Regions from separate parts of the Sinorhizobium sp. NG07B genome, predicted to be linked through region 2. Evidence: riboswitches for the same ligand, from Rfam matches in the RefSeq annotation. Region 2 holds a riboswitch; each other region holds the start of a gene.

Region 1 (9,646 bases), on a different contig from region 2:
GATTTTCTTCTGGCTGATCGATCACCAGCGGGCGATCGTCGCTGTCGTCGAGAGCAAGGTAGAGCAACAACAGAACGATTCCGCGCGTGCCGGGCGATAGCTTCCGGATATCGACCCCATCATAGTCGATACCGTACCGGATCGAGATATGATCGGTGCTGAAGAGCCATTGTGCGAAGCGCTTCGACCATGCCCGAAACTCGACCTGTTCGGTGTGAGCGACCGGCGAGTGGTCAAGCAAATCTTTTTGGTAGAGCCGGCGGAACTCCGCCATCGCCGCACGGACGGCGATGGAATCTCCGGATTCCCATGCACCTTTCAGCACCTCGTTAGCCTTTTGAAGCAGGGTGCCCTTCCCCCGGAACGACCCCGCCTTTCGCAGATCAATGAGCCCGTCCTCGGCTTCCGTCGCCCACTGTTCGACATTTGCTATCCGGGCGACCGAGAATGAGAGCTTTTTAAGCGTGCCGGATGAGGCGGCGAGCCTCGCCATCAGCGGCGCATATAGCTCCTCAAGAACCGATTGCTCGGCGACCAGCGCATCGAACGCCCTACCGTAAGCTTGCTCGCGCTCGGTTTGCAGATCACGCGCCCTTTCTTTGGCGCCCTGCGCGTCCTTCAGCTTGTCACTCAGGGTCTGTAGCGCCGCAGTCTCGGTCGCGATGCTGCCGGACAAGGCGGTGTATCGCTTCTGGGTTTCCTTATCAGCGCTGACCAACTTCTCCAGCCGGCTCATTTCTGCGTCGAGGACCGCCTGCGACAGAGTGGTCAGATCGGTCTCGTCCGGAAAGAGAGGTTTGCTGGGGTCACTGGCGGGGGCTGCGGTGCCCTTCAGCTCGGCGATCTTGCCGTCCACCCATTTCACATAGCCGGCAAGGTCGTCGTCCACCTTCCCCTTGTAGTCCAGCAGGAATGCCGCCCACTGTTCGTCGGACATCCCGCTGTTAGGATGTCGGGCTTGGGCTTGGCGAAGCGTTTCAGGAGCTTGGTTTCGCCGCAGATCCTTCACTTCATCCTGCATCGCCAGGAATGTCTGACGCTGGCCCGTGAAACGGCGCAGGTTCGCTCGAACCTGGTTCGCCGCCCCCGCCAGCTCCGTGTGCCGCTGCGCGCGTTGTTCGCTCCCAGCCGAAACCAACTTGGCGCGGTCGGCCGTGTAGGCGTCGATCAACTTCTTCTTTTGCGCCACCTGACCCTCGTAGCTCGTAACGAGCTTCTCCTTCTCAAGTTCGGCGCTGATCCGATCGGAGATTTGCGAAACCGCCTCCGCCTCTCGCTCACACGCGAGACGATGCCGGGTTGCTCGTTGCTCCAGCAACTCCTCGAAATTGAGCGCGCCGTCACGCTCCTCGTCAGGATGGGCATCGAAAATCACGCGCTCGATCTCGCGAAGCAGACCATCGGTCAGGCCGCTTGATGAGCAGAGCTCCTCGACAAACTGCTGCGACAGGTAGCGCACGCGCTCATAGGCAAACGGGCCATTTGCGTCCGCGCCGTCGAGCGATCTTTCGCTCGGCTCGCCCGCCGCCCAGCTCACCTTGACCCTGCCGTCGCCGATCAGCGGCCTGGCACGGACAAGAAACGAAGGATTGGCCCATTCGTCGGCATTCCAGGATTCGGCGGAGATCGAGTCGCACCCCGCGGCGATCATGTCGGCCAACGCGGTCTTGCCTGACCCACGGGCGCCAATGATCGCCACCAAACCTGGGTTCAGTGGGATGATCGGCGTGGTCACCCACGGCGCGTTGAGGATTTCAATCTGCGCGATGACCTGCGAAGGCGTGGCCGATGCGGGCGGTTCGGCGCCAACGTGCGCCCGACCGCCCGGGTCAATGCAGGCCTGGCGCAGCGCGTCGAACTCAAGCGCACCCTTGATCCAAGAGAAGCGATCGCCAAACGGGGTGGCGACGTCCTCCAGTTTGTGGGCGTCGCTGCCGTGCAAGCAGGGCTTCAATCCGCCGTATCGGGCACGAATCTCCGCCGGCCCCAGATCTCGCTTACCGAGCCAGAATTCACGCTGCGCTTCGCTGCTCGCGAAAATCACATCCGCACATCCCTCGATCTCGCGCCGCAGGGTCTGATCGGCGGCCTCGCGTACGCCCGAGGTTCCGTCATTTGCCCCGCCCGCAACGGCGAACAGGATGTTTTTCTTCGCCCAGCCGCTCTCGGAAAACACTTCGCGCAGCTTCTGGAAATTCACCTTGAACTGGTTGGCCCCGTAGGACAGTGCCGCACGATCATCTGTGATGGTCGGGTCGGCTTTTTTACCGAGGCGAATGAGGTCGTCCCTGGTGCAGTCGAAACGATCTTGCATGACGTTGAACTGCAACCGCGAAAGCAGCCGCCGCAGCTCCTCGATATGGTTTGGGTCTTCAGGGCTCACGAAGAGATGCAGATTGACGAATCCACCCTTGGCCGTCGCCACATCCAGTCTAAGTTCGACATTGGGGAAGACGAGCTTAGCGCGCGCCAGACGGCCGTTTGCCCGGTGACGCAGCACCTCCTCATAGGTGTCAGTCACATAGTAGTCGGTAACCGCGATCGCCTCGATCACAGGTGTCGCCTGCTCGAGTGCGGTTAAGTAGTCCTCCCATGCCGTTGGCCCGCTGAACTGATTGTTCATTGCCGTTCCAGGCGCATGGATATGCGGTTCCCATCGCCGCCACTCAGATCCCCGACTTAGCATGCCCCCCAACTTTCCTTCTTACTTCAACACACTTGTAGCGTGCTCCGCTCCTCGCGGCGACTTCACGTCCATGACCTCGCCGCGACTTCCGACCAGAGCAATTTCGATCCCAGCCAAAGCGCACCGCGGCGCAAGGCGCTCTGCAAGACGCAACGTGCTGGCCGTCAACGGCACCACCGCGACTTGCCGCCCCTGCGTCGGCGTTGCCATGAGCATGCCAACCGTCTCACAGAGACCCTTGTAGAGCCGCGAAACCTGGCCGGGATGCTTCGTGTTGATGATGCCGCCTTTGCATTCAGCAGAGATGATGAGGTTTCTGACCTCGGTGACGACATCACCGAGCCCCGATCTTGGATTCACGGTGATCGTCTGTCCGGCGGAATTCTCATACGTGCCGCCATAGGCCGTGGTGCCGATTGTGGAGACCTTCCGAAACTGCCGGCGCTCCAGCCAACCAGCGAAGTCGAACTGCTTGCCGTGCTCGCCGTCTGGGTGAATGCGCACATGCTGCGCGCCCTCCGTGCGAAGGAGATGCATCGCGTACGCAATCATCACTGCGCCCTCATACAGATGCTGCTCATGGTCGCCATCGGCTTTGCCGACGCGATTCGGAGGCGGTGCAAGCACCGTCACCAGATCCTCAAAGTCCACAGCCCACCTCCTATCGCATCACCCGCGAAACTATCCGACACCCATTGACAGGTCAATAGAACCGGTCATATTTGACCGGTAAAGGAGACCCTGTCATGTATGCCTACAATCCCGATAAATTCGCGTCGCTCTATGAGACCGAGCTGGGACAACGCATCTGGGCGTTCCTCACGCAGCCCGAGAACGTCGCACGGCTGGAGACAGCCTCGCAGTTGAGCAAGCCCGCGGTGGAAGGCATCGAGGAGCAGCTCCTTGAGGAGTTCCGCGAGGATATTCTCGCCGATCGCGTCAAGCAGATGGTCGGCCACATGGTTCGCCAAATCCTGGAGCAGCGCGACTGGGTGCTAGATCAGACCGACGTAAAGGTGCAGTCCGTGCCGTTCAGCAAGGCCGCGCGCTATCGTCGCCCCGACTGGATCACTTTCTACGCTTTCCGCAACAGCAGCGATCCGCGTGATGTCGTCATCACCGATCGTCGTCAGAATGCGCCGCTCCCGTCCGACGCGCGCTGGTCCTACTACGCTACCTTTGCCAGCCCGTTGAAGGCGGCCGTGGCCTTTGGCGTACGCGATATCCGCAAGCTTCGCACGCATGTGCATGCTCATGGCTTCCAGCGACTCCGCATCGAACGAATGCTCCGCCGCGCCTGATTTCGATGACCGATCCATCGCACATCGAGCTAACCGATCGTAACCAGCCGCTGCTAGTCGCCTGGCCGACGCCGGGCAATCCGGGAGGTTTTCTCCAGTTCGAGAAGGCCGCTGATTGGCGGCACTTCGGCGATGGGCTCGGCATCGACCCGCGGATTCCGGATATCGTTCGCGCGAAATTCCAACGTGCGCAAACGCTCTACCTGTTGGGCTAGGCGGATTTCAGTGTGGTGAAAGCGGGCGAACTCGCCGCCTTGATCGCCTTGGAGTTGGCACTGATGGATCGATACGGTGGGTACATCTCGAAGGGGAAACGAACCTTCGCGACGCTCCTCAAACATAGGGTCGCCTCTGGTGGTCTGACGGACGCCCAGATCCCTTTGGTGGCGCGCTGCGGCGGAACTGTCGTAGGTCAGTTGACGGGCGAAATCCGTCCAACCCTCGCCGAGCGTCGAAACACGCTCGCACATGGCGAACCTTTCGAAGTCCTGCCAACTGGCGGTCTCCTCGAGCTCGTACGAGACCTCATCAATTTCGCGTACCGGCACTATATCGCCGAGGCAGAGAATTTGCGCGTGCTGACCACGTCGGCGGGACGAAGCTGATGGCAGCAAGTCCGTCGATGATCGCAGCGGTCGAAGCCCTTTGGCGCGTTCCGCGACCGGGCCCGGACAACCTGCTGGCCGCTCCTGCCTTTGTCGCGCTGAGTGAGGTGTGCCAAGCCGACTATGGTGGCGGGAAGCCCACATTCGCCCTCAGCACCGCGCTGCGCTCGCTCGGGCTGCCGTGTCATCTCCCGGCAGACAGGGCCGGCCTAAGCCTGGACCCTGTGACCGCAGCGCACGCGATCGATGAGACCTACAGGCGCAAGACGACCTTGCGACGGCATATGTGCCCACTCGATCTGGCTGACGATCTCCCGGCGATGAATTTCGGTAGCGCGCGCGTCGCGCAATTCAGCACCGACGAGCTGACGAATCTGTTCGACGCGCCACGGCTTGCCCGGAACTTTCACAACCAGCCCTTTGAAGCACGGCGCCTGGCGCAATTTCACTGGCTGGTTGTCGAAGAAGAGATCGAAATCGATGCTCGACCAGAGGCCCGCAGCTCGCCCTTCATGTACATCAACTTCGACCGGGACTTCGGCGAGATTGATCCGCATCTTGGCCGCTTCCCGCCGGCAGTCGAAGCCGCGCTCTTCTTCCTGCTGCTCGCGCCGTGGGAACGGTGGTCGACGATGCAGGAAGTCGACTGGAGGGGCTTTCGCGTGCCCTGGATCCATACAGTGGACGACGACCTTTTCATCAGGCCGTCACCGCCACCGAGCGCCGATAGCCTGACCCTCGAGCCTTGGATCGTCCAGGACAATTGGGGCGAGGACGTCGAACTCGAACGGCCGACCGCGTTGCGACTTGAGGACGAGGCCCAGTCGGGGCTGGCCCTCTTTACGGACAGCGCATGGAGGCAGCTCGAATCTGCGCGGTCGTCCGCTCTTTTTGAGACACCAATCGCCCACTTTCTCGTTCGCGGCTTCCTCGCGGACGGCATGGACGAGGTCATGGCGCACATGACGGCAATCGAGGCTGCCGTCGGCCTGGAGATGGACCACAAGAAGTGGCTTCGTCCCAAGCCTGATCCTCACAAAAAGGTCTCATCCGCAACCGAGCGTATCGCGGCACGGGTCGCCGCTATTTTGAACGACCGCGCAAGTGTGCAGGCGTATAAGGACCTTTTCGAGCTGCGCAGCGCCTTCGTCCACGGACGTGCCGGTCTCCAAAAAGTATCGACCGCGCAACGTGTCATGGCGCGAGGCTTGGCACGCGGCGTTGCGAGCGGGCTGGTCGATGTCGCCTTGAGGGGAGCCCGGCCGCGCACGGACGCACTGGGCGATCTCCTCGATCAGGGCGTGCAGTATCTGTAGGCACTTTGGCAGAACGGACAGATCGGCGATGGTCATGGAAAACGAGTCTCTGCTGATCAAGCCCGTCAGCCAGCGGCAATTTCGAGCTGTACCCTTTCGCTCGAAGGAGGTCCAAATTTCGAGCCGTCGACGATCTTCGCTGCTGTGGGTTTTGCTTTACCGTTTCAAACCGAAAATTTTCTTATGTCCGTTGGGTTTAGACGTTAAACGCCGGACGATTTTCCGCTAACGATTTCAGCGCGTCCCTTTTTGCTAGGCCATTGCAACATCGAACATCAACGGCAACCTAGGCAGTTTGCAACCAGCGGCCGTCCAGGAGCGTTCGTTCTGGAACCCGGGCGTGCCAGCGCGGCCCAAAGCCACGGGGTCGGCCGCCGCTTCCGGTGCAATTTCCTATAGGACCCGGGCTTTAAAGCGCCCTCCCCCGCATCGCGCTGAAACCGTAAGGTGAAAATCGAGTGGCGGAATTTCAGCTTAGCGCTGCAATTGAAATCGGTAAGTAAAAGCCACACCCAATCTGCCCCACGTACCCCGGCTCTCGCGCCGCTCGACTGAATTCGCAAAAGATTAACCATATGAATTAGCGTCGGAATCCCACGAAACGGAAGCTAACTTGGCCTATCTTTCCGTCATTCGGACACCCAATTCGGCTCCCCATCACTATCGATAGTATTCAGATATCGATAGTGCGACGGAATGCCCGCACGTCGCACTCGGTTCCTAACCTCCTCTAAACAGTCTTGACGCCGCGGCGATAACAGTGACTATTGGCGTCCATTCACCAGGGGGGTCCCGGCAAGGGGCTGAGATACTGCTAGAGCGCGCAGTGACCCGTTGAACCTGATCCAGTTCATACTGGCGTAGGGACGGTGCAGACGCTTGATGCCAGGATTCCGTATTCCCGCGATCCATCGGCGATGCGTCTTTTCATCCTTCCGGCTTCAGAACTGGGTCTCCAACGCGAAAACTTTGGAGCCTCAAGATGAATGTTTTCAAGCCTCTCGCAGCACCCTCGGTCACGCAGGGGCCGCTTCCGGCCTCCCGCAAGGTCTACAAGCCGGGCGAGATCCATGCCGGCATCCGCGTGCCGATGCGGGAGATCGCGCTGCATCCGACCTCCGGCGAGCCGCCGGTCACCGTCTATGATGCCTCCGGCCCCTATACCCTCGAGGGCGCCGATATCCATATCGACGAGGGCCTGCCGCGGCTGCGCCGCGACTGGATTCTGGCGCGCGGCGATGTCGAAAGCTATGAGGGCCGAACCGTCAAGGCGGAGGACAACGGCTTTGCATCTGGCGAGCGGCTGACGCCGGAATTCCCCGTCCGCCACCGGCCGCTGAGGGCCAAGCCCGGTCAGGCGATCACCCAGCTTGCCTATGCGCGCGCCGGCATCATCACGCCGGAAATGGAGTTCATCGCCATACGCGAAAACCTCGGCCGCAAGGCCGCCAAGGAGGCGCTCGCCCGCGACGGCGAGAGTTTCGGCGCCGCGGTTCCCGATTTTGTCACCCCGGATTTCGTCCGCCAGGAGGTCGCCAGCGGCCGGGCGATCATCCCCGCCAACATCAACCATCCAGAATCGGAACCGATGATCATCGGCCGCAATTTCCTGGTAAAGATCAACGCCAATATCGGCAACTCCGCCGTCACCTCGTCTATGGCAGAAGAGGTCGAGAAGATGGTCTGGGCAACCCGCTGGGGCGCCGATACGGTCATGGACCTTTCGACCGGCCGCAACATCCACAACATCCGCGAATGGATCATCCGCAATTCGCCGGTACCGATCGGCACGGTGCCGCTCTATCAGGCGCTGGAGAAGGTCGGCGGCATCGCCGAGGATCTCAGTTGGGCGGTCTTCCGCGACACGCTGATCGAGCAGGCCGAGCAGGGTGTCGACTATTTCACCATCCATGCCGGCGTGCGGCTCCACTATATCCCGCTCACCGTCGATCGCGTCACCGGCATCGTCTCGCGCGGCGGCTCGATCATGGCCAAGTGGTGCCTGCACCACCACCGCGAAAGCTTCCTCTACGAACATTTCGAGGAAATCTGCGACATCTGCCGCGCCTATGACGTCTCCTTCTCGCTCGGCGACGGCCTGCGTCCCGGCTCGATCGCCGACGCCAATGACGCGGCGCAGTTCGCGGAACTCGAAACGCTCGGTGAGCTGACGAAGATCGCCTGGGCGAAGGATTGCCAAGTGATGATCGAGGGCCCCGGCCACGTGCCGATGCACAAGATCAAGGAGAACATGGACAAGCAGCTCAAAACCTGCGGCGAGGCCCCCTTCTATACGCTCGGGCCGCTGACGACCGACATCGCGCCCGGCTACGACCACATCACCTCAGGCATCGGCGCGGCGATGATTGGCTGGTTCGGCACCGCCATGCTCTGCTACGTCACGCCGAAGGAGCATTTGGGCCTGCCGGACCGCAACGACGTCAAGGTCGGCGTCATCACCTACAAGATCGCCGCGCACGCCGCCGACCTTGCCAAGGGCCATCCGGCCGCCCGCATCCGCGACGACGCGCTGTCGCGAGCCCGTTTCGAATTCCGCTGGGAAGATCAGTTCAACCTGTCGCTCGATCCGGAAACCGCCCGCAATTTCCACGACGAAACCTTGCCGAAGGAGGCACACAAGGTCGCGCATTTCTGCTCCATGTGCGGCCCGAAATTCTGCTCGATGCGGATTTCCCACGACATCCGCGCCGAGGCGCAGAAGGAGGGGCTCGAGGCCATGGCGGCGAAGTATCGCGAGGGCGGCGACCTCTACATGCCGGTCGGCGAAGGCGCAGCCACGACCGCCGGAGAATGAGATGCACGTGTTGATCAAGGGGGCTGGCGTCGCCGGCCTCACGGCCGCCCATGAACTCGTTGCGCGCGGCGCGGCGGTCATGGTCGCGGAACGAACACATGGCTTTGCGACTGCCGCCTCGTGGTACGCCGGCGGCATGCTCGCCCCCTGGTGCGAGCGGGAAAGCGCCGAGGAGGCCGTACTTATCCGCGGCACCGCTGCCGCCGGCTGGTGGGAGGCCGCGCTACCCGCCGGTTCGGTCCATCGCAACGGCACGCTGGTCGTCGCCCCACTGCGCGACGCGGCCGAACTCAGGCGCTTCGCCTCGCGCACCTCCGGCTACCGCTGGATCGGCGCGGAAGAAATCGGAGCGCTGGAGCCGGCGCTCGCCGGGCGGTTTCGCGAGGCTCTGTTCTTTCCTGAGGAAGCGCATCTCGATCCGCGCCGCGCACTTTCAGCTCTCAGACAGGGGCTCGAAGCGCAAGGCGTGGTTTTCAGCGGCGGCGGGATCGAGGAAAGCCGCTTCGACCTGACCATCGACTGCACCGGCGCCGCAAGAATCGGCGAGTTCAAGGGACTGCGCGGCGTTCGCGGCGAAATGCTCTACCTCCAGACCGACGAGGTCAGCCTTTCCCGTCCGGTGCGCCTGCTGCATCCGCGCATTCCGCTCTATATCGTGCCGCGCGGCGGCGGACTCTTCATGTGCGGGGCGACGATGATCGAAAGCGACGACGACGGCCCGATCACCGCCCGCTCGCTGATGGAGCTCCTGAACGCCGCCTATACGCTGCACCCGGCCCTTGCCGAGGCCCGCCTGGTCGAGACCGGCACCGGCGTGCGACCCGCCTTTGCCGACAACCTGCCGCGCGTCACCCGGCAGAACAACGCCATCACCGTCAACGGCCTCTACCGCCACGGCTTCCTGCTGTCGCCGGCGCTCGCTG
Region 2 (9,646 bases):
AATCCGGATCTGCTCAAGCATTCGCGCAAGAAGCGCATCGCCAGCGGCTCGGGAACCGATGCCGCCGACATCAACAAGCTTCTGAAGATGCACCGCCAGATGGCGGACATGATGAAGATGATGGGCGGCAAGGGCAAAGGCGGCATGATGAAGCAGATGATGGGCGGCCTTGCCAACAAGATGGGCCTTGGCGGCTTGGGCGGCGGCATGCCGGATCTTTCGAAGATGGATCCGAAACAGCTGGAAGCGCTGCAGAAGCAGGCGGAGGCCGCCGGCCTCGGCAAGTCGGGTGCCGGAATGCCGAGCCTCGGTGGCGGTTTGCCGGGCCTGGGTGGCGGCAAGCTGCCCGGTCTCGGTGGATTTCCCGGCCTTCCCGGTTTACCTAAGAAGAAGTGAGGATCGCGACGAATGCTTGATCCCGAGATCAAAGAGGAATTGGCGGGCTACCGGCAATCGATCGACAATATCGATGCCGCGCTCGTCCACATGCTGGCCGAACGGTTCCGCTGCACCAAGGCGGTCGGCGTTCTCAAAGCCAAGCACAAGCTGCCGCCGGCCGATCCGGCGCGCGAAGAATACCAGATTGAACGCCTTCGCCACTTGGCCAAGGATGCAAATCTGGACCCGGATTTCGCCGAGAAGTTCCTGAACTTCATCATCAAGGAAGTCATCCGGCATCATGAAGCCATCGCCGCCGATCGCTCGCAGCCCGCGGGCAGCACCGGCACCACCCGTTCCGCTTGAACGAAGCGGTCAAGAAAGCCTGCAAGGAGTAACTGAAATGGCACTGAAAATTCGTCTCGCCCGCGGCGGTTCCAAGAAGCGCCCCTATTACCAGATCGTCGTTGCCGACGCGCGCAGCCCGCGTGACGGCCGCTTCCTCGAAAAGATCGGCTCCTGGAACCCGATGCTCGGCAAGGACGACGAAAAGCGCGTCGAGCTGAACGCCGAGCGCGTCAGCCACTGGATCGCCCAGGGCGCCCAGCCGACCGACCGCGTCCTGCGCTTCCTCGACCAGGCAGGCCTTGCCAAGCGCCCGGCCCGCAACAACCCGACCAAGGCACTGCCGGGCAAGAAGGCACAGGAGCGTGCCGCCGAAGCCAAGCAGAAGGCCGAGGATGCCGCCGCTGCCGCTGCGGAAACAGCCGCGGAATAATAACCGTCAGGACGGTGTTAGCAGACGGGCGGCATTTTCATGCCGCCCGTTTTGCTTTATGTGCACGTTCGAACAATTGGAGCGGGCAAAGAATTGGAGCGGTGGCAAGAACCCCTCCTGCCTGGATGCCGAAAATGACCAAGCTCGAGAACCCTGTCCTGATGGCGACGATCGGCGCGGCGCAAGGCCTGCGCGGCGAAGTGCGGGTAAAGTCCTTTACGGAAGATCCGACGGCGCTGGGCGACTACGGCAATCTGCACAGCGAGGACGGCCGCGTCTTCGAGGTGCTGGAAATCCGTGAAGCGAAGAACGTGGTCATCGTCCGCTTCCGCGGCATCAACGACCGAACCGCGGCGGAAGCGTTGAACGGCCTCGAACTCTTCATCGAACGCGACAACCTCCCCGACGACGACCTCGACGAGGATGAGTTTTTCTATGCCGATCTCGAAGGCCTGGAAGCGATCGACGGCACTGGCAAGAGCTACGGCTCGGTGACCGGCGTCTTCGACTTCGGCGCCGGGGACCTGCTGGAGCTCAAGGGACCCGGCCGCCGGCCGGTGCTGATCCCGTTCACCGAATGGTCGGTGCTGGAGATCGATCTCGAGGCCGGCAAGCTGCTGGTCGATCCGGTCGCCGCCGGGCTCGTCGATGACAAGGACGAGAGCCTCGACAAGCAATTCCCGACGAAGCGCAAGTGAGCCGCCGGCGATGTCCTTTCGCGCCACGGTCCTGACGCTGTATCCGGAGATGTTTCCGGGGCATCTCGGCGTGTCGCTCGCCGGCAAGGCGCTGGAGCGCGGCCGATGGTCGATCGAGGCGGTGCAGATCCGCGATTTCGCCGAGAACAAGCACCGCACCGTCGACGACACGCCGGCCGGGGGCGGCGCCGGCATGGTGTTGAAGCCGGATGTTCTTGCCCGCGCCATCGACCACGTCGCGGCGGATGACGACCGGCCGCGCCTGCTGATGAGCCCGCGCGGCCGACCGTTGACGCAGGCGCGCGTTCGCGAGCTTGCCGCCGGTCCCGGCGCCGTCATCGTCTGCGGCCGCTTCGAGGGCGTCGACCAGCGGGTCATCGACACGCGCCATCTCGAAGAAGTGTCGATCGGCGACTATATCCTGTCCGGCGGCGAGCCGGCGGCGCTGGTGCTGCTCGATGCGGTCGTGCGCGTCCTGCCCGGGGTGATGGGCAATGAACTCTCCGGCGTGCACGAAAGCTTCGAGGGCGGGCTGCTCGAGCACCCGCAATATACCCGGCCGCAGGTCTTCGAAGGCCACGAGATTCCGGCGGTGCTGACATCAGGAAATCACGGCGCCGTCGCCAAATGGCGCGCGGCCGAGGCGCGGCGGCTGACGGCGGAACGCCGCCCCGATCTGCTGGCGCGTGCCTTCGAGAGTGATCCGCCTCAGCCCGTGAAGAAATAATAAGCGGCGAGCAGCAGGCCGACGGCGACGACGATGGCGCGGATGACCGCCTGCGGAACGCGCCGGGCGGCCCAGACGCCGGAATAGCCGCCGAGGGCGGCACCCGGCACCATGATCACCGCATGGAGCCAGGAAACAACGCCGCCTGCGGCGAACACCAGGATGGCGATCAGCGCAATGACGATCGAGATGAAATTCTTCAGCGCATTCAGCCGGTGATAGCTGCCGCCGGTCGCAAGCCCGAGCACCGCAAGCATCATGATGCCCATGCCGGCCCCGAAGAAGCCGCCATAGACGGATGTCGCCATCTGGCTCGCCACACCGAACGGCCCGATCCGGTGCTCGTCGCTGCGGGCCTTCGGCTTCAGGAGAGGGCCCGCCGCAAAGATCGCCGTCGCGGCGATCAGCAGCCAGGGCACCATCGCGCGGAACGACGGGTTGGAGAGCGACAGCAGGAGAAGCGCGCCCGCGAGCCCCCCGACCGCCGATATCACCCCGAGGAGGACGGCATTCCTGCGGTCGGCGCGGATCTCCTTGGCATAGGCGAGCGCCGAGGTGACGTAGCCCGGAAACTGCACGATCGAGGAGGTGGCATTGGCGACGATCGGCGGCAGGCCGCTAAGCGTCATCGCGCCGAAGGTCAGAAACGTGCCGCCGCCGGCAATCGCATTGACGGCACCGGACAGGAAGCCCGCAACAAAAAGCAACAGCGCCTGGAATATCGTCATGGCCGTCCTCGTAAAGCCCGCGACCCGGGATAGCGGCTGGAACAATCGGCCGCAAGTCCGCTCACGGATCGCGGTCTGACCTCAGCCCTCCAGTTCCTCACGCAGCATTTCGAGCTGCAGCCATTCCTCCTCCATGCGCGCCAGCTTCTCCTTCAGCTTTTCGAGCTCGGCGGCGAGCTTGGCGAAGCCGTCCGGATCGCGGGAAAAGAGCGCCGGATCGTGCATCTTCTCTTCGCGCCGGGCGATCTCGGCCTCGGTGCCGGCGATCTCCTTCGGCAGGTTCTCCAGCGCGAATTTCTGCTTGTAGGAGAGCTTGCCCTTGGCCTTCTGCGGTTCGACCGCTTCGGCTGCCGTTTCGCTCGGCTTGGTCTTCTCGGCCTTTTCGGCCCGGCGCCGCTCCTCGATCGCGCCACGGCGCTGCGCCATCATGTCGGAATAGCCGCCGGCATATTCGATCCAGCGGCCGTCCGGCGCCTCCGGATTGGCCGGCGCGATGGTCGAGGTCACGGTGCGGTCGAGGAAATCGCGGTCGTGGCTGACGAGGATCACCGTTCCGGCGAAGCCGGCGACGATTTCCTGCAGCAGGTCGAGCGTCTCGATGTCGAGATCGTTGGTCGGCTCGTCGAGGATCAGCAGGTTGGTGGCCCGCGCCAGGATGCGGGCGAGGATCAGCCGCGCCCGCTCGCCGCCGGAAAGTTCGCTGATCGGCGTGCGCGCCTGTTCCGGCTGGAAGAGGAATTCCTTCATGTAGCCGGTGACGTGGCGCTGCTCGCCGTTGACGAGCAGCGTCTCGCCGCGTCCGTCGGTCAGGTAATGCGCCAGCGTCTCGTCGAGGTTCAGATCCTCGCGCTTCTGGTCGAGCGTCGCCATCTCCAGATTGGTGCCGAGCTTTACGGTGCCGGAATCCGGCTCGATCTGTCCGGTCAGGAGCTTCAGCAGCGTCGTCTTGCCGGCGCCGTTCGGGCCGACCAGGCCGATCCGGTCGCCGCGATGGACGCGGATCGAAAAGGGCGCGACGATCGTGCGCTCGCCATAGGCCTTGGTGATCTTGTCCGCCTCGATGACCAGCTTGCCGGATTCCCTGGCATCGGCGACGGTCGCCTGGATCGTCCCCTGCGGCCCCTTGTGGCCGCGGTGGCGCGCCCGCATGTCCTGCAGCTCGCCGAGGCGGCGCATGTTGCGCTTGCGCCGCGCCGTGACGCCGTAGCGCAGCCAGTGCTCCTCGCGCTCGATCGCCTTGCCGAGCTTGTGCTGTTCGAGCTCCTCCGCCTCCAGTACCTCGTCGCGCCAGGCTTCGAAATGGGCGAAGCCGCGGTTGAGCCGGCGCGACTGGCCGCGATCGAGCCAGACGGTGGCGGTCGAGACTTTTTCGAGAAAGCGCCGGTCGTGCGAGATCAAGACGAGTGCCGAGCGGCTGCGGCTGAGCTCGTCTTCGAGCCACTCGATCGTCGGCAGGTCGAGATGGTTGGTCGGCTCGTCGAGAAGCAGGATATCGGGCTCCGGCGCGAGCACACGGGCAAGCGCGGCGCGCCGCGCCTCGCCGCCGGAGAGGCGCTTCGGGTCTTCCTCGCCGGTCAGCCCCAGATGCTGCAACAGGTAAGTGACGCGGTAGTGATCGTCGCCGGGTCCCAGCCCCGCCTCCGCATAGGCCTGCACCGTATCGAAGCCGTCGAAATCCGGCGCCTGGTGCAGATAGCGGATTGTCACCGACGGGTGCCGGAAAACCTCTCCGGACTGCGCCTCGGCGAGGCCCGCGGCGATTTTCATCAGCGTCGACTTGCCGGATCCGTTTCGGCCGACGAGGCAGATGCGGTCGCCGGGCTCGACCTGCAGATTGGCGCCGGCGAGAAGCGGCGTGCCGCCGAAGGTCAGGAAGATGTCGTCAAGCTTGAGGATGGGGGGCGCCAAGGCGTCAGGCTCCGGAAAGATCGTAGGGGCGGGCGAGGACCACGGCCCGGCCGGATTTCAGGAAGAAGCGGACCGGACCTTCCGCGACGTTGGAAATGGTCCGGGACGATCCGAAGGAAAGCGCGAAGCCGTCGAGCGGATAGCGGACGTTTTCGATCGACAGTCCGGAAAGCTCGGTGAATCCGAGGACCGAAAACAGGCTGCCCTTCGGCAGGTCGATCTCACGGGTGCCCGGCATCAGCGGATAGGCCTCCTCCTCGCCCGAGGTCATGAACGCATCGTGGCCCTCTTCCGCAAGCGCCGCGAGTTGCAAGAGATGCAGGAAGGCATGGTCGCTGCGTGTGCCGCCGAGCGCGCCGGCGAAGATCAGCGTGGTCGCACCGCGCGCAAGCGCGGCCTCGACCGCGATCTCGCCATCGGTGGCGTTCTTGGCGGCGGGATAGTTTTCCCGCGGGACTTGGGCGAATGCCGCCAGCAGCGTTTCGTCGGTCGAATCGAAATCGCCGACCCAGAGATCCGGGACGATGCCGAGGGTCTTCGCGTGGCGCATGCCGCCGTCCGCCGCGATGAACCGGCTGCCGGAAAGCTGCGCCGTCAGCCGCTCCGTCAAGCTGAGCGCGCCGCCGAGAAGAATGGTGAAGGTCGATCGGGTCATGGCAGAAGCCCATAGCGCAAAGCGGCAGCGAAGGAAAAGGGTAGAACGCCTCTTCAGGCCGTTTGGCCAAACAGGACTGCTTGGATCAACTTCCGCTTTCCTCTGGCAACAGCATGTCGGCATAGAGGCCGGGCGTCGAATCGGGAATCTCCACCGCGCCGACGGCGCGCGCGTAAAATTCGGCCGGGCCGACGCCGCCGATGATCGCATAGGCATAGCCGGCGGCGCGCATGGCGGAGAGGCTCTCGAAGAGCAAAGCCTCGCCGATGCCGCGGCCGCGCAATGTTTTGTCGACGCCCGTCGGACCGAAGAAGCCGAGCGCCGTCACGTCATGGCAGGCAAAGCCGGCAAGCTCGCCCTTGCAGAGCGCGAGATGGATCCGCGTCGGCGTCGAGGAGAAGGCCGCTTCCGCCTCGCCCGCCCAAAGGGTGCCGAAGCGCTCCTCGATCCAGGAGACGACGATCCTGCGCTCGGGCGCCAGGGCGCGCCGAATGGCAACGTCGGGGCCGAGCCGGGACGCGCGATCCTCGGGCAAAGCATAGAGGCGAACGAGCATATCCGGCATGAAATGGCCTCGCTTGGCGAACAAAACGCCGCCGCCGTTGTTTGAATTTCAAAGCCTTGCAGGCTTCAGGCCTCTTAATAGCGCAGGCAGCGCCAAGGGCCAATGCTCCGGCCGAAACTCCGCTTGCCTTGGCTGCCGCCCGAAGCTAAATCTTGGTTGCTCTAACGGGGTGCCTGGAACCGCTCGCGGATTCAATGGCTGAGAGGCTTCGAGCCAACCCGCGGAACCTGATCCGGCTCGTACCGGCGGAGGGATTAGAAGCGATCGGACCGATACGCGCTTTTCCCGTGCAACATCAACAACAGGGAGAAGTGCCCAGATGTCCAGTTCACTCCATCGCAAGATCCTTGGCCGGCTGGCTATCGCCACCGTGGCCATCGCAGCATTTTCCGCGAGCGCCGCAGCTGCCGAAAAGACGCTGACGATCTACACCTATGAGAGCTTCATCACCGAATGGGGTCCTGGCGCCAAGGTCGCCGAAACCTTCGGCAAGACCTGCGACTGCAAGGTGAATTATGTCGGCGTTGCCGACGGCGTCGAGCTCCTGACGCGGTTGAAGCTGGAAGGCGAGGGTTCGAAGGCCGACATCGTTCTCGGCCTCGATACCAACCTCGTCGCCGAGGCCAAGGCCACCGGCTATTTCGCCCCGCACGGCCTCGACACAAAAGGCCTCAAGGTTCCCGGCGATTTTTCCGACGATACCTTCGTGCCCTATGACTTCGGCCACTTCGCCGTGGTCTACGACACCGCGACCCTGAAGAGCCCGCCGAAGAGCCTCAAGGAGCTGGTCGAGGGCGATCCTGCGCAAAAGATCGTCATCGAAGACCCGCGCACCTCGACGCCCGGCCTCGGCCTGCTGCTCTGGGTGAAATCGGTCTATGGCGACAAGGCCGGCGAGGCCTGGGCCAAGCTCAAGGATCGCGTGCTGACGGTGACCCCCGGCTGGTCGGAAGCCTATGGCCTGTTCACCAAGGGCGAGGCACCGATGGTGCTTTCCTACACCACCTCCCCCGCCTATCACATGGTGGCGGAAAACACGGATCGCTATCAGGCAGCAGCCTTCGCCGAGGGTCACTACATCCAGATCGAAGTGGCCGGCGCGACGAAGAACGCCAAGGAACCGGAACTCGCCCGCCAGTTCCTGGCCTTCATGACCGGTCCGGAATTCCAGTCGATCATTCCGACCACCAACTGGATGATGCCGGTCGGCACCACCAAGGAGCCGCTGCCGGAAGCCTTTGGCAAACTCGTCAATCCCGAAAAGACCTTGCTGCTGCCCTCGGAGGAGGTCGCGGCCAACCGCAAGGCCTGGATCGACGAATGGCTGGCGGCGATGAGCGAGAACTGAGGCCGGCTTGTTCGACAGCACCGAGAGCAGGATGACGATCGCCGCCGCGGCTTTCTGCCTCGGCGGCATCCTGCTTTTTGTCGGCATGGCGGGAATGGCCCTCATCACGCAGACGGGCGAGAGCAACGCCGACGGCCTGTTCAACGCCTATATCTGGCGCGTCACGCGCTTCACGCTGCTGCAGGCGGGCCTCTCGACGGCCCTGTCGATCCTCTTCGCCATTCCCGTGGCACGCGCATTGGCACGGCAGGCGTCCTTCCCCTGCCGGATCTGGATGCTGCGGCTGATGGCCCTGCCGCTCGGCCTGCCGGCGCTCGTCGCGGCGCTCGGCCTGATCGAGGTCTGGGGCCGGCAGGGCATTCTGAACCACGTTCTCTCGGCAATGGGCCAGCAGCCGATCAGCGTCTATGGCCTGTTCGGCATCCTGCTTGCCCATGTCTTCTTCAACATGCCGCTTGCCGCCCGGCTGATGCTTGCCGGACTCGAGCGCATTCCCGGCGAATATTGGCGCAGCTCCGCCAATCTCGGCATGGGGTCGTTAGCGATCTTCCGCTTCATCGAATGGCCGGCGATCCGGGGATTGCTGCCGGGCATTGCCGGCCTCGTCTTCATGCTCTGCGCCACCAGCTTCACGCTGGTGCTGACGCTCGGCGGCGGCCCGGCCCAGAGCACGATCGAGGTGGCGATCTACCAGGCGCTGCGCTTCGATTTCGACCCGCCCCGGGCGATCGCCCTTTCCGGCCTTCAGGTCGCGCTGACGGGCGCGCTGCTGATCGCCCTAAGATTTCTCGCTCCGCCCCCCGAAGAAGGCCAGACGAGCGGGCGGGCAGCACGGCGGTTCGACGGCCTGAGTGGCCTTTCGCGCCTTGCCGACGGCATCTGGCTGGCGCTCGCCCTCGTCTTCGTCGGCTTGCCCTTCATCGCCATCGCAGCGTCGGGATTGCAGGCCGATCTCGCCCGCCTCGTCAGCGAGCCGGCATTCCGTCGGGCGCTAATCACCAGCGCCGCCATCGCCCTTCCCTCCGCCGCCATTTCGGTCGCGATGGCCGGTCTGATGATCCGGGCGCAACGGCTGCTCCTCGGAAGGCGCCGCCGCGGTATGCCCGCCCGTCTGTTTGCCGGCACGATCGGTGCCACCACTTCCTTCATCCTGCTCGCGCCGCCCGTCGTGCTCGGCGCCGGCTGGTTCCTCCTCCTGCGCCCCTTCGGCGATGTTGCGCGTTTCGCTCCCTTCGTCGTGATCGCGATCAATGCGCTGATGGCGCTTCCCTTCGTCCACCGGGTCCTGGCCCCGGCCATGGCGACCCATGCCGCGCGAACGGAGCGCCTTGCCGCCAGCCTCGGCATCCGCGGCTTCCATCGCCTGCGATGGATCGATTGGCCGGCGCTACGCAAGCCGCTCCTGATGGCGCTCTCCTTCGGGCTCGCGCTGTCGCTCGGCGATCTCGGCGCCGTTGCCCTCTTCGGTTCGCAGGATCTCGCGACCCTACCTTGGCTGCTCTATAGCCGGATGGGCAGCTACCGTACCGCCGACGCCGCCGGCATTGCCTTGATGCTGGGGCTCATCTGCCTCGCTCTGACCGTGCTCGGCACGGCGGGAGAGAAGGCGGCGGAAGGACGAGCCGCATGAGTTCGCTTGCCTTGTCCCTCAATGACGTGAGGGTCCGCTTTGAAACGGCAGCCCTGGCCTTCGACTGCGCGGTTCCGGCCGGGCAGTTCGCCGCCGTCGTCGGCCCCTCCGGCTCCGGAAAATCGACGCTTTTCAGTGTCATCGCCGGCTTCGAAACACCGGAATCTGGCAATGTACGGATCCTCGGCGACGACATGGCCGACCGCATTCCGGCAGAACGGCCCGTGTCCG
Region 3 (9,646 bases), on a different contig from region 2:
TCCCCTTCGGCGTCTGGGCAGCGGCGTGCCTCGGCTATGGCGTCTGGATGGCGGTCGGCCAGCGCAACCCCTACGGGCCGCTGGCGGCGCTCTCGGCCATGGTCATGCATCTCGCCTGGTCCGCCGGCTTCTGGCGCGAACTCCTCGATTTCCGGCGTCGGGTGGAGCAATGAGCGCGGCCCTTCATATCGACATCGGCGTCTGCACGTTCCGTCGGCCCGAACTCGCCGCGACGCTTCGGTCGCTTGCGGCGGTGACGCTGCCCGCGAGGGCGACGCTTCGCGTCATCGTCGCCGACAATGATTCCACGCCGAGCGCCCGGGCGCTCGTTGAGAGACTGCGGCCGGAAATGCCGTTCGAGGTCACCTATCTCCATTGCCCGGCATCGAACATCTCGATCGCCCGCAACGCCTGCCTCGACAACAGCACCGGCGACCTGCTCGCCTTCATCGACGATGACGAGACCGCCTCGAGCGACTGGCTGGTCAGCCTGCTGGAAGAGGCGCAGGCGAGCGGCGCGGACGCTGTCCTCGGCCCGGTCCGGGCCCACTACGCCCCGTCGGCGCCCGCCTGGATGCGCAAGGGCGACTTCCACTCCACTTTGCCGGTGTGGGTGAAGGGCGAAATCCGCACGGGCTATACCTGCAATGCGCTGCTCCGGATCAGGGCCCCGTCGCTCCATGGCCGCCGCTTCAAGCTCGCGCTCGGCCGCAGCGGAGGCGAGGACACGGATTTCTTCACTGGCATGCACCAGGCAGGAGGAACGATCGCCTTTGCTCAGGAGGCCTGGGTGCATGAGCCGGTGCCGGAAGGCCGGGCCTCGTTTGCTTGGCTCGCCAAACGGCGCTTCCGCTCCGGCCAGACCCACGGACGGCTGCTGACGGAAAAGGCGCGCGGTGCGGGCCAGCCGCTGAACCTTGCGCTCGCCGCCTCCAAGGCCGCCTTTTGCGGATGCGCCGCGGTTCTCTTTCTGCCGTTAGCCGTCCGGCGAAATCGCTATGCGCTGCGCGCCGTGCTGCATGCCGGCGTGATCAGCGGCCTTCTCGGTCACAAGGAGCTCGAGCAGTATGGAGCCGCCGAGGTGACCTCCCGATGACCGCGCCCGTCAACCCTCCCATGCACACAACCGTGAACGAATCCACGCCGGACGTCACCTTTGTCATCGCCGCCTATAATGCCGCCGACACGATCACCCGTGCGGTTGGTAGCGCCCTCGCTCAGGAAGGCGTCGCGGTCGAAGCGATCGTCGTCGACGATTGCTCCTCGGATGACACAGTTGCTCTTGTCACCGCGATCGACGACCCGAGGGTCCGGCTCGTTTCGCTTGAGCAAAATCGCGGCCCGGGCGGGGCCCGCAATGCCGGCTTCGCGGCGGCGCGCGGCCGCTGGATCGCTGTTCTCGATTCGGACGACACGGTACGCCCGGCAAGACTGGCGCGGATGATTGCGCGCGCCGAAGCGACAGGCGCGCAGTTGGTCGTCGACAATCTCGACGTGCTGTCGCTCGACGGAAGCAATGTCCGGATGTTCGACGATGCCGACCTCGATGCATTGCAGGTACTGACGCTGCCGGCCTTCATCGAATCGAACGTGATTTTCCGCTCCGAGCACAACTTCGGCTACATGAAGCCGTTGTTCGAGCGCCGCTTCCTCGCCGATCATGGCCTGGCCTTCGACGAGTCGCTGAGGATCGGCGAGGATTACATCCTGCTCGCATCCGCGCTTGCATGCGGCGGGCGTTGCGCGGTGGAGCCCTCGGCCGGTTATACCTATCACATCCGCGAAGGCTCGATCTCGCGCGTTTTGAAACTCGAGCACATCGATGCGATGATGGCGGCAGACGAGGCATTCCTGCAGCGATATGCGCTTGACCCGCTATCGCGAAGGATGCAGCGCAAGCGTGCGCGCGGCTTCCGCCAGGCGCGCTCGTTTCTTCTGCTCGTCGAGTACCTGAAAAAGAGATCGTTGGCTGGCGCGCTGAAGACAGCGCTCGCCGACCCGCTAGCGCTTCGGCATCTCCGGATGCCGATCGCCGCGCGATTGCGCCGCCTGGCGGCGCGGGCGCCGCAACCCGCCCCGATCCCGGTGGCGGCTGAACGATCCCCGCTGGGCAATGATCCTCACACAAGCAAAGGATAACAAAATGGACCGCATCAGGACCGTCAGGAAAGCAGTGATCCCCGTTGCCGGGAACGGAACGAGGTTCCTTCCCGCGACAAAGGCCGTGCCGAAGGAAATGTTGACGATCGTCGACCGCCCGGTCGTCCAGTACGCCGTCGACGAGGCGCGCCAGGCCGGCATCGAGCACATCGTCTTCGTCACCAGCCGCAACAAGCAGGTGATCGAGGATCATTTCGACGACACGCCGGAACTCATCTCGTCGCTGACGCGCTCCGGCAAGAATGCGCAGATCTCCGAGCTCGAAGCTATGCTGCCGAAGGCCGGCTCCGTCAGCTTCACGCGCCAGCAGGCGCCGCTCGGCCTCGGCCACGCCGTCTGGTGCGCACGCGACCTGATCGGTGACGAGCCGTTCGCACTGCTGTTGCCGGACATGGTCTCCTTCGGCGCACGCGGCTGCATGGCAGGCCTCATGGATCTCTACCGCGAGGTCGGCGGCAATGTCGTCGCCGTCGAGCAATGCGCCCCCGAAGAGGCCTCGAAATACGGCATCGTCGGCAAGGGCGATACGGTGCGCCACGGTTTCTCGGTCACCGAGATGATCGAAAAGCCGCCGGCGGGGCGGGCGCCGTCCAACTACTATCTGAACGGCCGCTATATCCTGCAGCCGGAGATCTTCTCCATTCTCGCGCACCAGTCACGCGGGGCCGGCAACGAGATCCAGCTGACCGACGGCATGCTGAAGCTTTCAGCAGACCAGTCCTTCCATGCCCATCCCTATGAGGGCCGGACCTTCGACTGCGGTTCGAAGCAGGGCTTCATCGAAGCCAATGTCGCCTTCGCGCTTGCCCGCGCCGACATCGGCGACGTCGTGTTCGAATCCGTCCGCGAGATCGTCCTGTCTCACGAAAGCCGCATCCGCGCGGCATAAGCCCAAGCTCCCGGCGGCCGCGCGAGGCCGCCGGGAGCAGAGCGTCGCGTGTCCTGCAGGACGCGGAGAAATCGCTGCAGCGCTTTGAAATACTGCATGTTTTTAAGGAAGCAGGCAGGAGGACCGGAGAAAAAGATGAACAGAACGGCCCCCATGAAACAGAGAAGTGTACCCTTGAGCATCGTGCCCCGCGAGGAACAATCGGACGGCTTTATCGATCTCGACCGTCTGCTGGCCGTCGTCGTCCGCCGGGCAAGGCTCGTTGCAGCGTTCGTGGTGCTCTTCATCCTGCTCGGGGCCGCCTATCTGCTGTTCGCGACCCCCTATTACACCTCGCTGACGCAGATCCTCCTCGACGACAACCTGTCGAAATATGCCGAGGAAGAACCGGTGCCGACCAACAGCCAGATGCTCGACACGCAGATCGCCAGCGCGGTCGAGATCCTAAAGTCCGGGGAGCTGGCGCTGCGGGTGGTCGACAAGCTCAACCTTTCGGAGAACGATACCATCGTCAATCCGCCCCGTTCGCCGGCCGCCGTCGTCAAGGACTGGCTGAAGACGGCGACCGGCCTGTTCTCGGGCGGGCCGGGCGTTTCGGAGGAAGCGGCGCGCAATGGCCGCCGGCTGAAAGCCTCGGCAATCTTGCAGCAGTCGCTCTATGTCGAACGCGTCGGCCGCAGTTCGGTGATTGCGCTTTCCTTCCGATCGAGCGATCAGCAGCTTGCCGCCGGTGTCGTCAGGACCTATGCTGAAGCCTATCTGACCGACCAGCTGAACGCCAATTTCGAAGCGACGGAACGGGCTTCGGTCTGGCTGCAGGAGCGGCTTGACGATCTCAGGCAGCGCTCGCAGGCGGCCGCCCTCGAGGTCGAGCAGTTCCGCAGCGAGAACGGCCTGACCGCGGCGCGCGGCGAACTGATGTCCGAACAGCAGCTCGCCGATCTCAACAGTCAGCTGATCGTCGCGCAGGCGGATACGGCCAGTGCCTCGGCGCGCTACGAACAGTTCAAGTCGATCATCGACCAGGGGCCGGAGGCCGCCGTCAACAATGCCACCATATCCCCCAAGGAGGGTGACAATTCGGTGATCCGGGACCTGCGCACCCGCTATCTCGGCATCGGCAAGCGGGAGCAGGAGGTGGCGCAGAATTTCGGCGAGGACCATCCGCAGGCGGTTTCGCTTCGGGCCGAGAAGGAGGACATCGGCCGGCAGATCTATCAGGAACTGCAGCAGCTGACGGCAAGCTACAAGAACGAGTTCGAAGTCGCCCGCTCGCGCGAGGCCTCGCTGCGCAAGAGCATCGAGGGGATCGCCGGCAAGAATTCCGACGCCAGCAAGTCGCTGGTGCAGTTGCGCGTCCTCGAGCAGAAGGCCGCGGCGCTGAAGACGCTCTACGAATCCTATCTCGGCCGCTACGAACAGGCAACGCAGCAACAGTCCTTCCCGATCGCCAAGGCGCGCGTCATTTCCGAAGCCGGCGTCCCGACGGCGCCGTCGAGCCCGAAGAAGACCATGACCTTGGCGCTTTCGGCCGTGCTCGGCCTGATGTTCGGCGGCGCCTATGCCGCATTCCTCGAATTCCGCGAAAGAACCTTCCGGCTTGAAGGCGAGGTGCGCTCCATGCTCGGCCACCGATCGCTCGGCTACGTTCCGCTGATCGGCTCGCGGACGAAGAAAACAACGCAGCTCGTGCGTGCCCGTTTCGGATCGGACCGACAACCACACGACCCTTCGGAGGGCGCCACGCCATTCCAACGCCTTTCGCGGATCGTGCTCGATGCGCCGCGCTCCGCCTTCGCGGAGACATTCCGGAATGCCAAGCTCGCCTGCGACCATATGCTGCCCGGAAACGAGAGCCGCGTCATCGCGATCGTCTCGGCCCTTCCGGACGAGGGCAAGTCGATCGTCGCGGCCAATTTCGCGGCGCTGCTGGCCTCGAGCGGCAAGCGGACACTGTTGATCGATGCCGACATCCGCAAGCCCGGTCTCACCCAGATGATCACGCCGGCTCCGCGCACGGGGCTGGTCGAGACGCTGACGGGAGAAGCGACCTGGCCCGCCGGCATCAAGGTGGATCAGCGTACAAAGCTCGCGATCCTGCCGGCCGGCGGCGGAGCGTCGGATCGCAGGCATCAGAGCAACGAACTGCTCGCCTCCCAGGCGATGGCGGGGCTCATCGAGAATGCCCGCAATTCCTTCGACTACGTCGTCGTCGATCTCGCCGCGCTTGCTCCCGTGGTCGACGCGAAGGCCTTCACGCCGCTCGCGGACGGCGTCCTCTTCGTGGTAGAATGGGGCCGCACGCCCTCGAGGCTCGTTCGGGACCTCTTGAATTCCGAGCCGCAGATCGATGCAAAGGTCCTGGGCGTGATCCTCAACAAGACCGACATGGACGAACTCGAGAAATACAGCGACTTCGGCGGTGCGGAGAAATATCGGCACCGCTACGGCAAGTACTATATCGAGGAAGGCGTCACGAGCCGGCACACGGCCGCCTGACCGCGAACTCCTGCGCGGTGCTATAGGCGGCCCTGAATGGGTTCGCCTATAGCTGCTGCAATTGCCGGTGGGCGTGGCGGCAATCCCGCCTAATATGAATCCGCCTCAGCGCCCCCACCATTCGTGGAAATGGTGGACCGGTCCCCGGCCCCCTCCGACCTTCAGCCGGTCGGCGGCGGAAATCGCCGCGTGCAGATAGGCCTTCGCGGCGCCCACCGCCTCGGCGAGCGGCTGTCCCTTGGCAAGACCGGCGGCGATGGCGGCCGAAAGCGTGCAGCCGGTCCCGTGATCGTTGCGTGTTTCGATGCGCCGCGCCGGGAAGCGGACGAGCCGATCGCCGTCGAAGAAGAGGTCGGTCGCGTCGCTGCCTCTCCGATGCCCTCCCTTGATCAACACCGAGCGGGCGCCCGACGTCATGAGGGCCTCGGCCTGGCGGGTCATCTCGGCGTCGTCCTCTGCAACCGGGCGGCCGGTGAGAAGTGCCGCCTCCGGCAGATTGGGTGTGACGACGATGGCCAAGGGTAGAAGCTCATGCGTGAGCGCGGCCATCGCATCCGGCTGCAACAACGGATCGCCGGAGGTTGCGACCATGACCGGGTCGACAACCGCGCGCCTCTCGAAGCGGCGCAAGCCTTCGGCGATGGCGATGATCGTTTCCCGGCGCGAGACCATACCGATCTTGATCGACTTCACGTCGAGATCGGAAAAAAGCGCGTCTATCTGCGCTGCGACAATCTCCGGCGAGACGTCCTCGACGGCGGTGACGCCCTTCGTATTCTGCGCGGTAATCGCCGTCACGACGCTGGCGCCGTAGACGCCGAGGGCCGAAAAAGTCTTGATATCCGCCTGGATACCGGCCCCGCCGCCCGAATCCGATCCGGCAATGGTGAGCGCGATCGGCGGCACGGGCGCATGAGGCTGCATTGGTCGATCTCCTGGTGAAAAAATCACGGAGACCCAGGTGAAGGCGAAGACGTGGCGGAGGGTAGCCTCTTTCCGTTCCTACGCCGGCATGACCCGGATCAGGTTCAAGGGTCCGGCTCACCGCCGTCTCAGCGCCGCTCGGCGCTCCCCTCGGAATGCCGACATTCTATGCGGCAAGCATGCGGCAGTGTCAACGCTGCCACCTGCGAGCGACTGCTTGCGGACCCGCCATCTGCCGATGGAAGATTTTTCTCTGAAGCGGCAGAAACACGCTGCAGACGTTTCTCTTGCGCGTCGCGACGGCGCGTTTCGTCCTCGAAAACTCCGTTGATTGCGCTATTCTTGGGCCCATTCCCGTCGACCCGAAAGGAGCAAGCCATGAGCCTCCGCATCAACGACACCGCCCCCGATTTCACCGCCGAGACGACACAAGGCACCGTCAATTTCCATGAATGGATCGGCGAGGGCTGGGCGGTGCTCTTCTCGCATCCGAAGAATTTCACGCCCGTCTGCACCACCGAACTCGGCGCCATGGCCGGGATCGAAGGCGAGTTTCGCAAGCGCGGCGTCAAGATCATCGGCATTTCGGTCGATCCCGTCGACAGCCACGCCAAGTGGAAGAACGACATCAAGGTCGCGACCGGCTTCGACGTCGAATATCCGCTGATCGGCGACCGGGATCTGAAGGTGGCCAAGCTCTACGACATGCTGCCCGCCGGCGTCGGCGACACGTCCGAGGGCCGCACGCCCGCCGACAACGCCACCGTGCGCTCGGTCTATGTCATCGGACCCGACAAGAAGATCAAGCTGATCCTCACCTATCCGATGACCACCGGCCGCAACTTCAACGAGATCCTGCGCGCCATCGATTCCATCCAGCTCACCGCCAAGCATCAGGTCGCAACGCCGGCAAACTGGAAGCAGGGCGAAGATGTCATCATCACGGCCGCAGTATCGAACGAGGACGCCATCCAGCGCTTCGGCTCCTTCGACACCGTTCTTCCCTATCTCAGGAAGACGAAGCAGCCGACGGCATGAGGCCCTGGGCAGCGCGTAACGACCAACAGCCGCGAAGGGCTCCGTTTAGCCTTTCGCGGCTTCGATAGTCCTCCCCAACTCAATCCGCTTTCACTGCGCTGACGATTTCCGCCAGGACGCGATGCAACGCGTCGCGGTAGCCGTTGCGCGCCGACGGGCCGCTCTCCTCGGAGGTCATGACCACGGTGAGCTTCAGCGCCGGGACGATGTAGAGCATCTGGCCGCCATAGCCCCAGGCGAAATGGACCGTCTCGCCGCCGATCCGGCGGGTGAACCAGCCATAGCCATAGGCGTCGCCGGAGAAATAGGAGTTCGTGTGGGGCTGCCACGAAAGATCGATCCAGTCCGCCGGAACGATCTGCCGTCCGTCGGACGCCCGGCCGCCCTTGCGGTATAGTTCTCCGAAGGCAAGCAACGATCTTGCGCTCATCGCCATCTGATTACCGCCGAGATAAATGCCCTGGGGATCGCGTTCCCAGGCACCGATCCTGAAACCCTGAAGCGGACCGAGCCAATCGCGCGCGAGCGCGAGCGTCGACTTGCCGCCGGCCTTGGTGAGGATCGCCGAAAGCAGGTGCGTCGAGGCTGTCGAATAGAGCATCCGGCCGCCAGGCTCGTCGGCGAAAGGCTGCGAGAGCGCGAAGCGAACCCAATTGCGGCTCGATACCCAACGGCCGTAATTCGGCCCCGACAGCCGGCCAAGTCCGGCCTGCATGGAAAGCAGGTTGCCGATGGTGATATCATTGATCCGCGGATCCGCCGGCGAGGGCAGATCCTCCTTCAGCAGCGGTGCGATCTTCTGTTCAGGACCGTCCAGGAGGCCCTTGTCGATCGCGATCCCGACCAGGGCCGATATGATCGACTTCGACGCGGACTTGATATTGGTCGATTCGCCCGGAGAGTGGCCGCGATAGCCCTGCTCGGCGATTGTCTCACCGTCACGCGCGACTATGACGGTCTTCAGCGGCTTCAGCTCTTCCCGATCGGCAAGCCCCTTCACCAGATCGGGAACGGCAGGAGACTCCGCGGCTGCGCTGGAGGCAAGCGGCAGCAAGAGCAATAGAACGACGGCCAGAGATCTGATCATCGGCTCGACCTAGGGCGAACGGGCGCCGAAGTCATTACCTTCACCTAAAACTCACGACGAAGTGAATCCGTGCTCCGTCTCCCGCACCGGTCGTGGCAGTATTAAGGACGATCCATGACAAACCGGCGGATGAGCTACGGCACGTGGAAATTTCGATGCGGCCTAAGCCTCGTCGAACTTCTCGTGGCCTGACCCAGGATCCAGTATCCCGACGCCTTGATCCAGCGCGGCGGATAACCCCGCTCTTCGAGCATCTCTTAACATCCTGGGAAGAGAGAACTCCCCCGTCCGATCTAGAACTTCCGATCTCAAGGGCGGCTGAAGATTACCGCGAATTAACTGTTCCCTGCGGAAGCGAGGACGGTAGGATTCCAGTCTTAGGAGCAGCATCGAACTTCAGGGGACTCTGCCACTTCGCGCGGCACTCCGCACAACATTTGAGCAGCAGTAGGAGGCGGCGGCGTCACTCGAAGGGAAGGAATCGGAAATTTCAATCTTCCTACTTGTAAGCCGCCGTCTTGTTGCATAAGCGCGCGCTAACAAAACCGGGAGGAGACGTCAGCGACTTTGCGTGGCTCGCACGCCTTGGCCCGTCTATTCGATCAAGTCGCTCGCGGGACTGCGGCGGGTGTCAGAGCAATGGACCCATAAGGTGCTAAAGCCCGTCGCGTTCAAACGTATTCACGCGGCGCGCTTTAGGTCTTTGTTTTTGTGCATGTCGTCATCCCAAAACCGCTGCACAGTTTTGGGCGACATGCATTAGAAACGCGGCCGGGCGCAACGGGAGGATGCGCCGGGTCGAGATGTCTTGATTTCTCATCGGGAAACTGACGATGCAAGGGCAAAGGCAGGGAATGAAACTCTCATATCTGGGCAGCGACGCCGAAGAGCTGTCCGAAGTTCTGACGCGCTGCATCGGGCCTGTCCGGGTGCAAAGGCCGCTGAAAACGGACCTCTCCTACAGCTATGAGTTCGCCGCCGCCGGACGGGTCGCCTTCAGCCGCGTGATTTCGCGGGGCACTCTTAGCATCGGACAGAAGGACGAGGTG

Evidence for each region. Region 2 has a riboswitch for thiamine pyrophosphate ahead of thiB (thiamine ABC transporter substrate binding subunit). Riboswitches for the same ligand answer to the same signal wherever they lie in the genome.
Region 1: linked by a shared signal. The riboswitch ahead of thiC (phosphomethylpyrimidine synthase ThiC) and the one ahead of thiB (thiamine ABC transporter substrate binding subunit) in region 2 are both predicted to bind thiamine pyrophosphate.
Region 3: linked by a shared signal. The riboswitch ahead of thiD (bifunctional hydroxymethylpyrimidine kinase/phosphomethylpyrimidine kinase) and the one ahead of thiB (thiamine ABC transporter substrate binding subunit) in region 2 are both predicted to bind thiamine pyrophosphate.

What each region holds. Positions count from the first base shown of each region.
Region 1 is NZ_NWTD01000013.1:49,188-58,833, reverse strand. It holds gene CO664_RS26340 (TrlF family AAA-like ATPase) at 1-2,686, opposite strand, end outside; gene CO664_RS26335 (hypothetical protein) at 2,705-3,337, opposite strand; gene CO664_RS26330 (hypothetical protein) at 3,433-3,987, shown strand; gene CO664_RS30880 (hypothetical protein) at 4,041-4,535, opposite strand; gene CO664_RS26320 (hypothetical protein) at 4,610-5,908, shown strand; TPP riboswitch at 6,682-6,793, shown strand; gene thiC (phosphomethylpyrimidine synthase ThiC) at 6,891-8,723, shown strand; gene thiO (glycine oxidase ThiO) at 8,725-9,646, shown strand, end outside.
Region 2 is NZ_NWTD01000005.1:221,328-230,973, forward strand. It holds gene ffh (signal recognition particle protein) at 1-396, shown strand, start outside; gene CO664_RS18960 (chorismate mutase) at 409-744, shown strand; gene rpsP (30S ribosomal protein S16) at 782-1,156, shown strand; gene rimM (ribosome maturation factor RimM) at 1,291-1,854, shown strand; gene trmD (tRNA (guanosine(37)-N1)-methyltransferase TrmD) at 1,865-2,581, shown strand; gene CO664_RS18980 (sulfite exporter TauE/SafE family protein) at 2,563-3,309, opposite strand; gene CO664_RS18985 (ABC-F family ATP-binding cassette domain-containing protein) at 3,391-5,217, opposite strand; gene CO664_RS18990 (thiamine diphosphokinase) at 5,222-5,872, opposite strand; gene CO664_RS18995 (GNAT family N-acetyltransferase) at 5,958-6,437, opposite strand; TPP riboswitch at 6,593-6,708, shown strand; gene thiB (thiamine ABC transporter substrate binding subunit) at 6,757-7,785, shown strand; gene thiP (thiamine/thiamine pyrophosphate ABC transporter permease ThiP) at 7,793-9,415, shown strand; gene CO664_RS19010 (ATP-binding cassette domain-containing protein) at 9,412-9,646, shown strand, end outside.
Region 3 is NZ_NWTD01000003.1:712,333-721,978, forward strand. It holds gene CO664_RS13205 (glycosyltransferase family 2 protein) at 1-173, shown strand, start outside; gene CO664_RS13210 (glycosyltransferase family 2 protein) at 170-1,096, shown strand; gene CO664_RS13215 (glycosyltransferase family 2 protein) at 1,093-2,139, shown strand; gene CO664_RS13220 (UTP--glucose-1-phosphate uridylyltransferase) at 2,144-3,049, shown strand; gene CO664_RS13225 (polysaccharide biosynthesis tyrosine autokinase) at 3,185-5,548, shown strand; gene thiD (bifunctional hydroxymethylpyrimidine kinase/phosphomethylpyrimidine kinase) at 5,654-6,454, opposite strand; TPP riboswitch at 6,531-6,633, opposite strand; gene CO664_RS13235 (peroxiredoxin) at 6,851-7,510, shown strand; gene CO664_RS13240 (serine hydrolase) at 7,590-8,597, opposite strand; gene CO664_RS13250 (AraC family transcriptional regulator) at 9,452-9,646, shown strand, end outside.